DNA from 3 places in the Blautia segnis genome. Region 3 is predicted to be linked to each of the others. Evidence: riboswitches for the same ligand, from Rfam matches in the RefSeq annotation. Region 3 holds a riboswitch; each other region holds the start of a gene.

Region 1 (4,380 bases), on a different contig from region 3:
GCAGGACTGTATGGGATTCTGGTGTACTCGTCTGTGATCGCACAGGCAGTGCTGGAATCCGGATGGGGTGAGAGCAGGCTGGCCAGTCAGTACCATAATTATTTCGGACTGAAATGCGGCACCAGATGGACTGGCAGGTCTGTAAATATGCGTACACAGGAAGAATACAGGGAAGGGACGCTGACTTCCATCCGTGATAATTTCCAGGTGTTTGATTCCATGGAAGAGGGCGTGAAGGGCTATTTTGAGTTTATCCAGCTGGAACGGTACCGGAACCTGCAGGGGATCCGGGATCCGCAGGAATATCTGGAAACCATCCGTGCTGACGGGTATGCCACTTCTTTTTCCTATGTAGAGAACTGCATGAAGGTGATCCGTCAGTATGAACTGACAAGATTTGATGAAGGAGGATGTGAGACTATGGCAAAGACTGCTGAGAGTGTTCTGGATGTGATGAGGGGCTGGCTGGGGTTCAGTGAGGCCAATGGAAAGTTTAAGGAGATTATTGACCTGTATAACAGTGTGAAGCCGCTTCCCAGAGGATATGCAGTGCAGTATTCAGATGAATGGTGTGATACCTGTGTGTCTGCCGCAGGGATCAAGGCGGGATGCAGTGAGCTGATCGGCAGGGAGTGCGGCGTTGAGGAGCATGTGAAGATTTTTAAAAAGCTGGGGATCTGGATTGAGGATGGTACCATCACGCCGGAGCCGGGGTATGTGATTGTCTATAACTGGGATAAGGCAGCACAGCCGAATGATGGGTACAGTGATCATATCGGTTTTGTGGAGAAGGTTTCCGGCGGAATGGTAACTGCTATTGAAGGTAACCGGGGTGAAAAGGTTGACAAAAGGGTGCTCCCTTTGGGATGGGGATATATCCGCGGGTATGCGGCTCCGCGGTATGAGAAGGCTGCGAATGAAACCGGCGGGAATACCGGTACAGGAAAGAAGAGTGTGGAAGCTGTGGCGAAGGAAGTGCTTGCCGGAAAGTGGGGGAACGGTGAGGACAGAAAGAAGAGACTGCAGGCTGCAGGATATGATTATGGGGTAGTGCAGGCGAAGGTGAATGAGCTGGTGAAAGGCAGTGGGAAAAAGAGTGTGGAAGCTGTGGCAAAGGAAGTTATTGCCGGAAAGTGGGGGAACGGCGCGAACAGGAAGAAGAAACTGCAGGCTGCGGGATATGATTATGGGGCAGTGCAGAAACGGGTGAATGAAATGTTGAAGAAATAGGGAATGGACCTGCTGTTGTCTGTAGAGAAATCTGCGGATGACGGCAGGCTTATTTTTTTGTTTGAGGTTTCAAACTTTTATGTGACAAACATAACTGTCTGTGCTATTATAAAAACGATATAAGCGAAAATGACTTTTGCGGAAACGAAAGTATCTTTATATTTTTTTTACCGGTATACTTCCTATAATGGGAATGAATACTTGCAAAGTTGATTACTAATATTTTTCTATTATTACAGGTACAATAAGAACATGTAATAGCGGAAATGAGGTATAGTTACTTGCAGATAGAGAAGTATATTGCGGATAAAATAACATCTTTATGTGAAAAGCGTGATATCAGTAAATACAGATTATCGCAGCTGTCGGGAATTTCCCAGTCGTCACTGGGAAGAATCATGGCGCAGGAAAACCTGCCGTCGCTGATCACACTTGAAAAAATATGTACAGCTTTGGGCGTGACATTATCGCAGTTTTTTCAGGAAGGTAATTCAGAGAATCTGACAGAAAAACAGAAAGAAGTTCTAGGGATATGGAACGATCTGAGTACAAATGAGCAGGAAACAGTGATGTCAATGCTGCGTGGACTTCGGAAGTAGGAGAACAGTTCGAGTATATGTATCGGCTGTTCTTTTTTTGTTTTTGAACGTTAAAACGGTAATTTTTTTCTTGTGCATAGTAGAACGTTAAAGTATAATAAAATCAGTTTTTTTGCATAAGTTTAAAAGCTATATCTATAATAAGGAAATCGGCAAACCAGATGAAAGTCTGGGACGCAAAGCTACAGGGCCTGTAAAATGGCAGCCAGTTGCATAAAATGAGGTGCACTGTCTGTCTGACGGTGCTTTTTTACGGTGTTATTTCATAGGCGTAACAATAATGATTTTATCAGGAAAGAATGAGGAAAATAAAAGTATGAAAAAGGCAAAACGTTGTCTGATTGCAGTGGTGTCAGGTGTACTTGTAGCATCTGCTGTCTTGTCTGGATGTGGACAGTCAAAGAAAGAAGTATCTAAAAATGATGATCATCTTACCGTTTATCTGTGGGAAAATCGTTTGATGAAAAATATTGCACCCTATATCCATGAACAGTTTCCTGATCAGGATATTGAATTTATTATTGGGAACAATGATACCGATTTATACAGTTATTTTAAAGAACATGATGAATTGCCGGATATCATAACAGTACGTCGATTCTCTGGAACAGATGCACAGGACTTACAGCCTTATCTTATGGATTTTGCTTCTTATGATGTTGTTTCCAAGTACTATTCTTATGCGGTGCAATATTATAAGAATGCGGAGGATGAAATCCAGTGGCTGCCAATCTGTGGTATTCCGCAGACGATCATTGCCAACAAAACACTGTTTGATCAGTATGGCATAAAGATTCCAGAAAATTATGAGGAATATGTACAGGCCTGTCAGCAGTTTTATGATAATGGCATAAAACCGTATTCCATGGATCTTGGTGAAGACTGGTCTAATAATGAAATCATCCAGGCAGCGGCAATCGGTGAGTTTACAAGCCTGGATGGTATGGAATGGCGAAACGGTGCAGAGACTGCAGCGGATGAAGTAAAGTTTGATGATACATTATGGAAACGTATTTTTTCAGAAACCAGTCAGTTTCTTAAGGACTCGCACTTTGGTAAAGAAGATATCAATATTGACATCAATACAGGAACCCAGATGTTTGTCGAGGGAAAATCAGCAATGTTTCATGGACATCCGACGGTTATGCAGCAGCTGCAGAAACAGATGGATGCAGATCTGATCCGTATTCCTTACTTTTCACAGACATCGGATGAATCCTATGTGTACATGACTCCGTCCTTAAACATTGCATTTAACAAAAACCTGGAAAAAGACCGGGAGAAACTGGATACTGCACTGGATGTGCTGGATTGTATGATTTCAGAAGAGGGGCAAAAGCTGATTGCGGATGGAAGCGGTGTTATTTCATTGAATACAGATGTTCCAACCATGATGCAGGATGTGCCTGGACTGGAAGAGGAAATTAATAATAATGCTGTTTATATCCGGTATTCCGCTCAAAAATCATTTGATGCAAGTCTTGAGGCTGTTCACGGATTACTGTCAGGGGAAATGGATGAAACACAGGCTTATGATACTTTTTGTAGTGCAATGAATCGTAAAGATCCAGAAGAAAAAGCAACGGTGAATTTTGAAAATGAATATTCTATTTCACTGAACGATAGAAATGGCCGTGATGCAGCATCTTCCATTTTAACTACGATCAGAGAAGAAAATGATGCACAGCTGGCTCTGGCACCATATTATTATTTCACTTCCTCTATGTACAAAGGAGAATGCACCAGCAGCCGGGTTGGCATGATGACAGCGAAGAGTTCAGATACAGCATTATATGTTGCAAAAATCAATGGTAAACAGGTTTGTGAACTCGTGGAAAATTATCTCGCCGATGCGGATGAGAATTTTTACGTAACCAATAAATACGAATTACCAATTGCATCCGGTATGAAAATGATCGTCAATCAAGAGGAAAGTGGATTTTCGTTAAAGGACTTAACAGTTAACGATAAGAAAATAGACAAAGAAAAGGAATACTCGATTCTTCTTACAGACACCACAATGTCTGTATTGAAAAAAATAAATTCGAAATGTGAGATTGAGCAGCTTAAAGAGACAACATTATCAAGTGCATGGATCGAAGCAATGTCAAAAGGACAGCAGCCGTCAGCACCGGAAGACTATATAGAGGTTGAACAGTAAAAGTGGAGATAGAACAAACGGTAAATAAAAGAAAAAAAATAACAAGGCTGTTGCTTATACTACTTATTATTCTTTTAAGCTTAGGTTGTATCAAGTATCTGATAAGTAAGTCTAAGAAGTATATCAGCGAAAACGGAAAAAGCAGTATGGGAGCTGTTGTTGAACAGATACAGCAGACCTATGATCTTCAGGTGAGTGGATACTACAGCCAGCTGCAGTTGGTTGAGGAATTTTTACTTCATGAGAGGGAGCTGTCTCTTGAAACGGATGTGAACAAAAGTTTCTTTGAGGCATGGGAAAAAGAATCGGAAAGTACCCTTATATTCATTCAGGAGAATGGTCAGGCAATATCAGCAGGTGGAACAAAAATGCGGATTGATATGCCAAGTA
Region 2 (4,380 bases), on a different contig from region 3:
AGCTTTTGCTAATTCAGAAAAAAATTGGTAACCGGAATTGGAATCTTCTGTAATTATCATTTGCGGAACTATGGTAGTTTCTGCGGAAATTTCACCGTATAAATGATACAGTTCGTTATAAGTCTGTCTGGTATTATGGAATTTGCCGGATTCACGAAAACCGTATATTTCATTAATGCTGTAGGGAAGCGTTGGAAGCTTTTCGCGGGTTGCAATTACGAAATAGTTATCAGAACCTTGTACCAGTTCTGCAAATTTTTTTGACTTTAGAAAACGATTTCCCTCATCAATAAATATGATGCTATCTGAAATTTCTTTTAATTCTCTTTCCCAGTCTTCACTATCAATTGTACGGCATGCACGGTCACAAGAGAGTTGTACTCCGCTGTCAGCACCGTATCTTCTGTAATCATGAATGAGATCAATTAATACGGTTTTTCCTGAACCACTGTCTCCTGTAAGAATTGTGATATTTCGTTTTATAATAAAATCATATTTTACTTTTCGTGATTCAACAATTATTCTATGAGAACCTTTCATGCTTATCACTCCGGTTTCATTTCATTTAGATATTTACTGGCTATTGGAAGCAGTTCACGCATGGAATGGACAAGTTCGCCTCCGTTTTTTACTTTTATTTCAAAGGCAGTATTTTTTCCAAAGTCCATCATATGCCTGAGATTAATTGTTATGTCCTTGATCTTTCCAATTTCTAACAGCCATTTTGCGCAATTATCACCACATGCAGATGCATTAAAAATTTTGTCTGGCTCATTTAGAATCAATAACAAAGTCTTGACTCCGCCAGATAATCTTTCTGGTGGGATTTGTCCCAGAACAGGACTGCTAATACATTCACTGCTTAAAATATTTGAGTGATCAATATCTTCAACCATTTTTCTGGCAAGTTCTGTTTCAAACCATTCCGGATCATAAGTATTTTTAAAATAAACATTCGTATTGTAAATACTTTGCGGTTCGTCTCCGTATATGATTGTCAGCATATAATGCCTCCGATGCAGATATAAATTTTGAGCTGTCAGTCTGGGAAAAACAAAAAGCGAGTGAAATTCCAACACCTCCGTTGGAGTTTCACCCGCTTTCCTAGATAAGCGTCCCGTGCGGGAATCGAACCCACAGCTAGCGCTTAGGAGGCGCTTGTTTTATCCGTTAAACTAACAGGACAAATCTGTAGGTACAATTGTACTATATTTAGAAACAAATTACAAGGTTTTTCTTTCGTGAGGAAATGGCAAAACGGATAAAAATAAATTAGGAAACCTGTTGAAAAACAATTGCAATTAAGAGAGATATTGTATACAATGTTCTAAACAAATCTATAAATGGGCAAAGCAGTCGAAAGACTGTGACGCAAAACTATAGGGCCTGTAAAATGGCAGCCAGCTGCAGAATAATCAGGATAGGATCACATACTATGGCGAATGCTGCAGTATGTGTTTTTTTATATAGATGGAGTAGAGTGAAAATGAAGAAACAGTTATATAAAGAGGAACTTTTGTATTCCGTTGAGGAACCGTAGCTTAGTGAGGAAGCCTATTCTGCAATACAATCAACAATTTACCACAATCACGCCGTTGGTTTTATTGCAGGATATTATGATGAAAATTTGACGATTGCTTATATCAGTGAATTTTTCCTGCATAATCTTGGGTACAGCTATGAGGAATTTATGAACAGAACCTCTGGATCACTGAAAAATGTGGTTTATGGAAAAAACTGTGCTTATATTGAAAATGATCGGTTTCGATATATCAGCGGTAAGGGCGAAATGCAGATGCAGGAGAATCTTAAGCTTGTCAGCCAGGTGATCAAATTGTGGCAGCTATGGCGTCTAAGTTTAAGACGGTTTCCAGTGAGCTTACCCTGGAAGAGGCCTTTTCCCCGGAAAATATCAGGAGCAGGCTGAAAAAGCCGGAGGATATTTACCGGTTCGAGTACTGCACAATGAATGAGAAGCAGTTTAAATCCATAGCAATTTCTCCGCTGGCATGGACTGAAGGGGAGAACAGGCAGGCGGCAGCAATCCGTTCTCTCCACAAACAGGACGGAAAAACCATCCCCATTGTAGCCATGACAGCCAATGCTTTCGCAGAAGACATTTTGCTTGCCAAAAACGCAGGCATGAACGAACACATCTCCAAACCTCTGGATATGACACGGCTCAGGGATGTGCTGAGACGGTGGCTGTAGAGACGTATTTTCTCGAAAAGAAAATCAGAAGTCAAGCAAAATGTAATGGCGCGAATCCATTTAAACTGATATAATCAAATTACCTGAAAAACAGAGGACTGCGATGATGAAGCAGTCAAGTAAAAAATGGAGGGGGAAGTTTTTATGATTACAGATTATGCGGACAAGCTGCATCTTTATGGAGATTTGCAGGAGTATGCAGACATGGTTCTGGCATTTATTGAGAAGCAGAAGAAGGAAAATCTTCCGGCGGGCAGATATGATCTGGAAAATGGTGTGTTTGCCTCTGTGCAGAGTTATACTACAAGACCGTTAGAGGGCTCACAGATGGAATCCCACAAGAAATATTGTGATTTACAGTATCTAATAGAGGGAAAAGAGAAAATCTACTGGGCTTCTTTGCGGAACCTTACAGTGGGGAATGACATGACACCGGAGAGTGATTCTATTCTTTATGTGGCTGGTCCATGGCAGGGGTATACGGTACTGGAGCCGGGAATGTTCGGCTTCTATGCACCGGATGACGGACACATGCCAGGAGTTGCAGCAGACGAGCCGGCACCTGCGAAGAAAATTGTGTTTAAGATTCCAGTGAAATAAGCTGTTTGTGACGGAAGGGAAATACAATATAATTTCTTATTGAAAAAACAGGAACCATATAATATGCTGCTTATAAGTATCATGCTTGTAAGTAGCATTTTTATAATGACATATTATTTGAGGAGTTGTACAAAAGAGGGGGCATAAATCGTGAAAAATCCATTGCATTATCAGATTTCAGAATATGACTGCGGACCCACATCCATGTTGAATGCGATTATTTATCTGTTTGACAGGGATGAGATTCCGCCGGAGGTGATCCGAAATACCATGCTTTACTGTCTGGACTGCTACAGCAAAGAAGGCATTCCGGGAAAAAGAGGTACATCCAGGGCGGCCATGATGTTTCTTTCCAATTGGCTGAATGAGTTTGGGAACCTTGGGATGATGACGGTAAGCAGTGAATATTTGTCGGGATCTGAGGTGTACATAGGTCCGGGGAGCAGGATTAACCAGGCACTGAGTCATGGCGGGGCAGCCGTGGTAAGACTGTTTCTGGATGAACCCCATTATGTGCTCCTTACCGGAGTGAAGGACGGCAGTATTTTGCTGTTTGATCCTTATTATTGGGATGAGCCTTACGAGGAAAAAGATATCCTCATTGATCTGGAACATCCAAGAGCATACAACCGGGAAGTGCCTTTCCGGTATTTCAACCGTGAAGAAGACGTCCTGTATGCCCTTGGAAAAGTAAATGCCCGGGAGGCTGTGCTGGTTTATAATGAGAAAACCAGAGTGCCGGTGGAAGAGGTTATTGAGTACTTTATTTAGTAAAATTGGAAAGATACTACTTATGAGTATATTACTGGTAAGTAGTATCTTTTTGTATTCTGATGATTAACTTTACGGCGCAGAACTCTTCTGCGTCAGCGGATGTTCCCTGTAGTACATCCTGGTAAAGTTCAGGAATTTCTGCATATCTCCGCTGATGTATTTTCCCTTTTTCCAGACCATTCCAATTTTTACGCGAACAGGCGGATTAAGGGGAATGCCGACGATCCCGGAGCTGGCAAATTTGTCAGTCATGCTGGTATAAAGGAAGCAGCCGTATTTTCCGGTTTTTACAAACTGCAGGGTCGTGTAGATCTGGCTGCTGCGCATGACGATATTAGGCGTGTAGCCGTCCATTTCGAACCGTGTTTTTAACAGCTGGTTCTGCACGGAATCAGCGTTGAAGAAAACCATATCTTCTTTTGACATTTCTTTGGTAGTAACCGATTTTTTGTCCGCCAGTCGGTGGTCTTTACTCACACAAAAAACAACCTGGTCATTTGCCAGAACCGCATTATGGAATTTATCAATATTATACTGCTCCATATTAACCAGAGCCAGATCCAGGGTGTCATCCTGAACCAGATTGCAGGCGCGGACAGAGCCGTATTCTTCCAGAACGACAGCAATTTCCGGATGCTCCCGGCGAAAGGCAGTGAGCAGTTCCGGAAAAAAGACCGTGCTCAGCATGGGCGGAATCCCGATGCGAAGAGGCGGTTTCACTCTTGCCATGCTGGAGTAGTCAGCCTGAAGCTCGGTGCAGTACTGAAGAATGTAGGTGGCTTTTTCGTAAAGTGC
Region 3 (4,380 bases):
TATAATAATCTCTCTGCTTAAGCATGATTCCGTAACATCCGATTCCTTCATTTTTCAAATGGTAAATGTGTTGACTATCTGTATGCCTCTTCATTGCCTGAACAACTTCGTTGTCAGCCGTATTCTGCCCCAGCAAGCTCTCATCATTGCTGGCAACAACGATCCCCTCGTCTGCAACAATAATCGTTCCATCTTTCTGGATACTATAACCATTTAAAAGTCCCTGTATCGTCAGTGTATAATTTCTGGCAAATTCAGGAGGTGTGTAATAGTAGATTGCCACAATACCCGGTGCATCTTTTCTGGCACAGGCTGCAACATCAATATAGGATCCGTCTTCCCTGGCAAACCGTTCTGAATAAGATCTTTCTTCATATCCGGCAAAATCCATAATAATATCTTTTTGCAGATATGCCGTAATTTCATTGGCCAGAGATTCATCCGTGCTGTATTCACAGTCTATCTTTCCCTCTGTATCCAGTACAATGATACCATCCACCCAGAGAGTCTGCAGATTTTCTTTCAGGAACTCCTGACTTAGCTGACCATCATTTTCTGTTTCCATGTCGATATTTGTACTCATCTGTCTGGCACTTTCAATGGCACGGAGAAGACTTTTGGATTCTGAAGATTCATTATAATGGGTGTAGGTGGAGCACTGCACTTTCACATAGTTTACAATCTCCACCATTCTTTTCTCTGCTTCCTCTTTTTCTGCGTGAAAGAAATAAAACAGAGAGGCTACAGCCACACAGATTCCAATCAGACCGCCGAGCAGCTGGATTCGTTTTTCTTTTTTCTTAATATCCAAGATCATCCACCTCCAGATACTTCTGGGGATCATCCAGATATTTTTCAATAATTTTCAAGGATGTGCCATCCTGACGCATTTCTTCCAGTGTCTGGCTCATCTGTTCACAGATTCCTCTGTCATCATCTTTTGCAAAAGCAACACCTATTCCAGTGATCATCAAAGGCTCTTCCAGAATACGGAAGCTTGCATCATAATCTTTCATATACTGAACAATAGATTCCTCATGTGCGGCGACTGCATCTACATATCCTTTTCCCAGAAACGTATAGATCAGCTCCCTGTGTCCCAGGCTGATCAGATTGCCCAGCTTTGGGATTCTCTCATCCGTCCGGTTCAGAAAGATGCCTTCCGGTTTGGTTGTGGACTGAACAGCCAGGTTCTTTCCCTCCAGGTCACTCAGTGTATAGATATCACTATTCTCATTTACCGCAACCACCTGACGGCTTGCTATATATGGTCCCGCCCAGCGGTAATCATCAAGACGCCCTTCCATGGAAAAGCAGCCCATGATACAGTCAATCTCTCCGCTTTCCACCATTTCTTTTTTCTTCTCCCAGTTGATCTGGACAACCTCCACCTGATATCCCATTCTTTTGAAAGCTTCTGTAGCCAGTTCTACATCAATTCCCGTCGGTACACCATCCTCATTCAGATAATTGTATGGTGGATAGTTGTCGCTGCCGAGGGTAATAACAGGCTTTTCGGTTTCTTCCTTCGTGTTATCTGTGTTTTTACACCCTGCCAGGGTGACTGCTAAAATTCCCGCAAGCAGTATGCCTGCAATCACTCTTTTTCCTTTCATTTTCTATCTATTCCTAACTATCCTTTTCGATTTTTTTATGTCTGGTTACTTTTCATTTGTCACTGTTCAGTGACCTGCGGTTCGATACCCCCACGAATTTTATGCTTCTGATTGTCTTTTCCAGTACCTTCATCTCAACCGGTTTTGAAATATGTACGTTCATACCAGCCGCAAAGGAATACTGGATATCCTCCGAAAATGCATTGGCAGTCATGGCAATGATTGGAATCGTCTTATTGATTGTTTCCAGTTTTGTGTTATTTTCTCTTTCAACTTCAATTGCTTCACTCTGTTTTTTTCTAAGCACTGTTACGATAGCTGTAATTACACAAACTGCCGCAACAACTGCAAACAGAATGATAAAGCACATGAATTGTACCTGGACATAATCCCATTTTGTGCCCATAACATCTTCCAGATTTAAAAACATCTGATGGGTCACTTCATCCATCTGATTCAGCCGTTCTTCATAAATAAGCTTTTTTATTCGTACAGCCCGTAAGACATAACAGCACAGTTACAACAGATACACCAAATATTTTTTTCAATTTCATAATTTTCCTTTCATCTTCTGTTGATAAGTCATTCCGCAAAAAAGCACTGTCAAACAGACAGTGCATCTCATTTCATGCAACTGGCTGCCATTTTACAGGCCCTGTAGCTTTGCGTCCCAGATTTTCATCTGGTTTGCCGATTTCCTTATTATGGCTTTTAAACTTATGCAAAAAACTGGTTTTATTATACTCTAATGTTCTACTATACACAAGATAAACATTACCGTTTTAACGTTCGAAAATAAAAAAAGAACAGCCGATACATATACTCGAACTGTTCTTCTACTTTTCTTACATACGTCTGAACAACCTCAGCTCCGTCTCTGTCACCTGTATAGGTAACCGAAGCTTTGATTCCATCCCACTTTCATCCTTATTCAGCATTCTTTCTTTTCTTATATCCTCTGATTACCAGTACTTCCATTCCTGCCATGAAAAGTGCTATTACAATGTCGATACCAATTCCTGCTTTTTTCCAGTTTTCCATACCTGTTTCTTCATGTTCTCCATCATAAGCCCAGCTGCTTACAACTGTATACATGACATTTTTGCAGGCATTCCTCATCTGAAGTACAGATGTTGGATGCTCCGGATTGGCTACATTGTTCTCTTCTCCGTTGAATGTGGACAACATTGCATCTACTCCATTCGCCAAAGCTGCATCTGCATTCATAAATCCATGACCATTGTTTCGGAAGAAGTCTGTAAGCGCCATTCCCCTGAATCCCCATTCATCTCTGAGAACTGTATTCATAAGGTTACTGCTTTCTCCAGTCCATTTATCTCCAAGGAAGCTCCAGGAAACCATAACCGCATTTGCGCCACCCTGTTTTACAGAAATTTCAAATGGTTTCAGATAGATTTCCCGGATTGCCTGCTCATTTGACCAGACACTTACCATCTTTGCATTTCCCTCATACAGAGCAAAATGTTTGATATAAGAATAAACTCCATATTTTCTTGCTCCTTCTACTGCTTTTGCTCCCATATTTCCTGCAAGAACTCCATCTTCTGAAAAGTATTCATAGTTTCTTGCTCCAAATGCAGTTCTATGAGTATTCATACCTGGTGCATACCAGCCCTCTGCACCCATTTCCTGACTGATCTTGCCCATGTATTCACCCCAGGCCTGTGCAAGTTCCTTATTCCATGTGGAAGCAACCACAACTTCAATTGGAAATCCAATAGAACCAACTCCTGTAAAGTTGTTATTAATTGCTGCTGGTCCATCGAAATCAAGTGTAGCCACTTTTCCCACAGAATCCATGGCTGCTGTCTGATAACCAGCCATTGCAATCATATTTGTCATTTCGTCAACAGTAAGCTGATCCAGAAGTTTTTCCCAACGAGGATCGTCATAATCAGCATCACGCATATCAGCTAATGTAAGTCCATTATCTGCTCCCGTTGTCGGCATTACATCCTCATCATTGAGGTATGTAGTCTTATCAAAGTTGCTGTTCAGATGATATTCAGAAACATATGGCTCACCCAGCTCTGCAGATGCCGGTGCTGCTGTAGCCTCTTCATAATTTGCAAAATGATCTGCTCGTGATAAATATGTCACATCGCCTTTTGCATCTTCAAATACATTTGTTGCTGCAGTATCATCTGATGCTCTTTTATTTTCTCCCTTATATACTACATCTTTATCTGCAGTATAAGTTTTCTGATCCAGCACAGTATGTGAATCGCTGTTGATAGAAATCACATAATCGCCTTTTTCAAGAACATATGCTTTTGCAGTATTCTCATCATAAGAGGCCATATCTTCTATACTGAATGTAGCTGTAACAATCTGAGATTCTCCCGGCTGAAGCAGATCTGTTTTTGCAAACTCGATCAGATTTGCAGATGCTTTCTCAATTCCGCCATTTGTATATGGCGGTTTATAATACACTTCTACTACATCTTTTCCGGCAACATCTCCGGTGTTGGTTACTTCTACATCTACAGAAATCTGTCCGTCTTTTTCCTCCAGTTCACCCATTTTCTGTTCAAATTCCGTGTAACTCAGACCATATCCAAATGGATACTGTACAGTCTTATCGTAATCAATCGCACCTTCCTGTGCAGCTGTTTCATAGTACTTGTATCCTACATAAATGCCTTCCACATAATTGGTAAATGCCGGAGCATACACCTGCGCAGTTCCTGCGTTCATTCCTTCAACGGCCATATCTGCCAGATTTGTATACTCCGTTTTTTCT

The links. Region 3 has a riboswitch for cyclic di-GMP ahead of H8S54_RS19295 (response regulator). Riboswitches for the same ligand answer to the same signal wherever they lie in the genome.
Region 1: another riboswitch for cyclic di-GMP. It lies ahead of H8S54_RS17145 (ABC transporter substrate-binding protein); the one in region 3 lies ahead of H8S54_RS19295 (response regulator).
Region 2: another riboswitch for cyclic di-GMP. It lies ahead of H8S54_RS18085 (response regulator); the one in region 3 lies ahead of H8S54_RS19295 (response regulator).

Annotation. Positions count from the first base shown of each region.
Region 1 is NZ_JACOOT010000039.1:174,720-179,099, reverse strand. Features, by position in the region: gene H8S54_RS17155 (glucosaminidase domain-containing protein) at 1-1,230, shown strand, start outside; gene H8S54_RS17150 (helix-turn-helix domain-containing protein) at 1,512-1,829, shown strand; cyclic di-GMP riboswitch class I at 1,971-2,046, shown strand; gene H8S54_RS17145 (ABC transporter substrate-binding protein) at 2,146-3,990, shown strand; gene H8S54_RS17140 (ATP-binding protein) at 4,137-4,380, shown strand, end outside.
Region 2 is NZ_JACOOT010000009.1:79,667-84,046, reverse strand. Features, by position in the region: gene H8S54_RS03820 (P-loop NTPase family protein) at 1-540, opposite strand, end outside; gene H8S54_RS03815 (DUF4869 domain-containing protein) at 546-1,004, opposite strand; tRNA gene H8S54_RS03810 (tRNA-Arg) at 1,114-1,185, opposite strand; cyclic di-GMP riboswitch class I at 1,337-1,412, shown strand; gene H8S54_RS18085 (response regulator) at 1,837-2,211, shown strand; gene H8S54_RS03800 (YhcH/YjgK/YiaL family protein) at 2,356-2,811, shown strand; gene H8S54_RS03795 (hypothetical protein) at 2,962-3,582, shown strand; gene H8S54_RS03790 (LysR family transcriptional regulator) at 3,655-4,380, opposite strand, start outside.
Region 3 is NZ_JACOOT010000010.1:30,856-35,235, reverse strand. Features, by position in the region: gene H8S54_RS04215 (ATP-binding protein) at 1-817, opposite strand, end outside; gene H8S54_RS04210 (substrate-binding periplasmic protein) at 801-1,616, opposite strand; gene H8S54_RS19295 (response regulator) at 1,669-2,067, opposite strand; cyclic di-GMP riboswitch class I at 2,243-2,318, opposite strand; gene H8S54_RS04200 (glycoside hydrolase family 3 N-terminal domain-containing protein) at 2,544-4,380, opposite strand, start outside.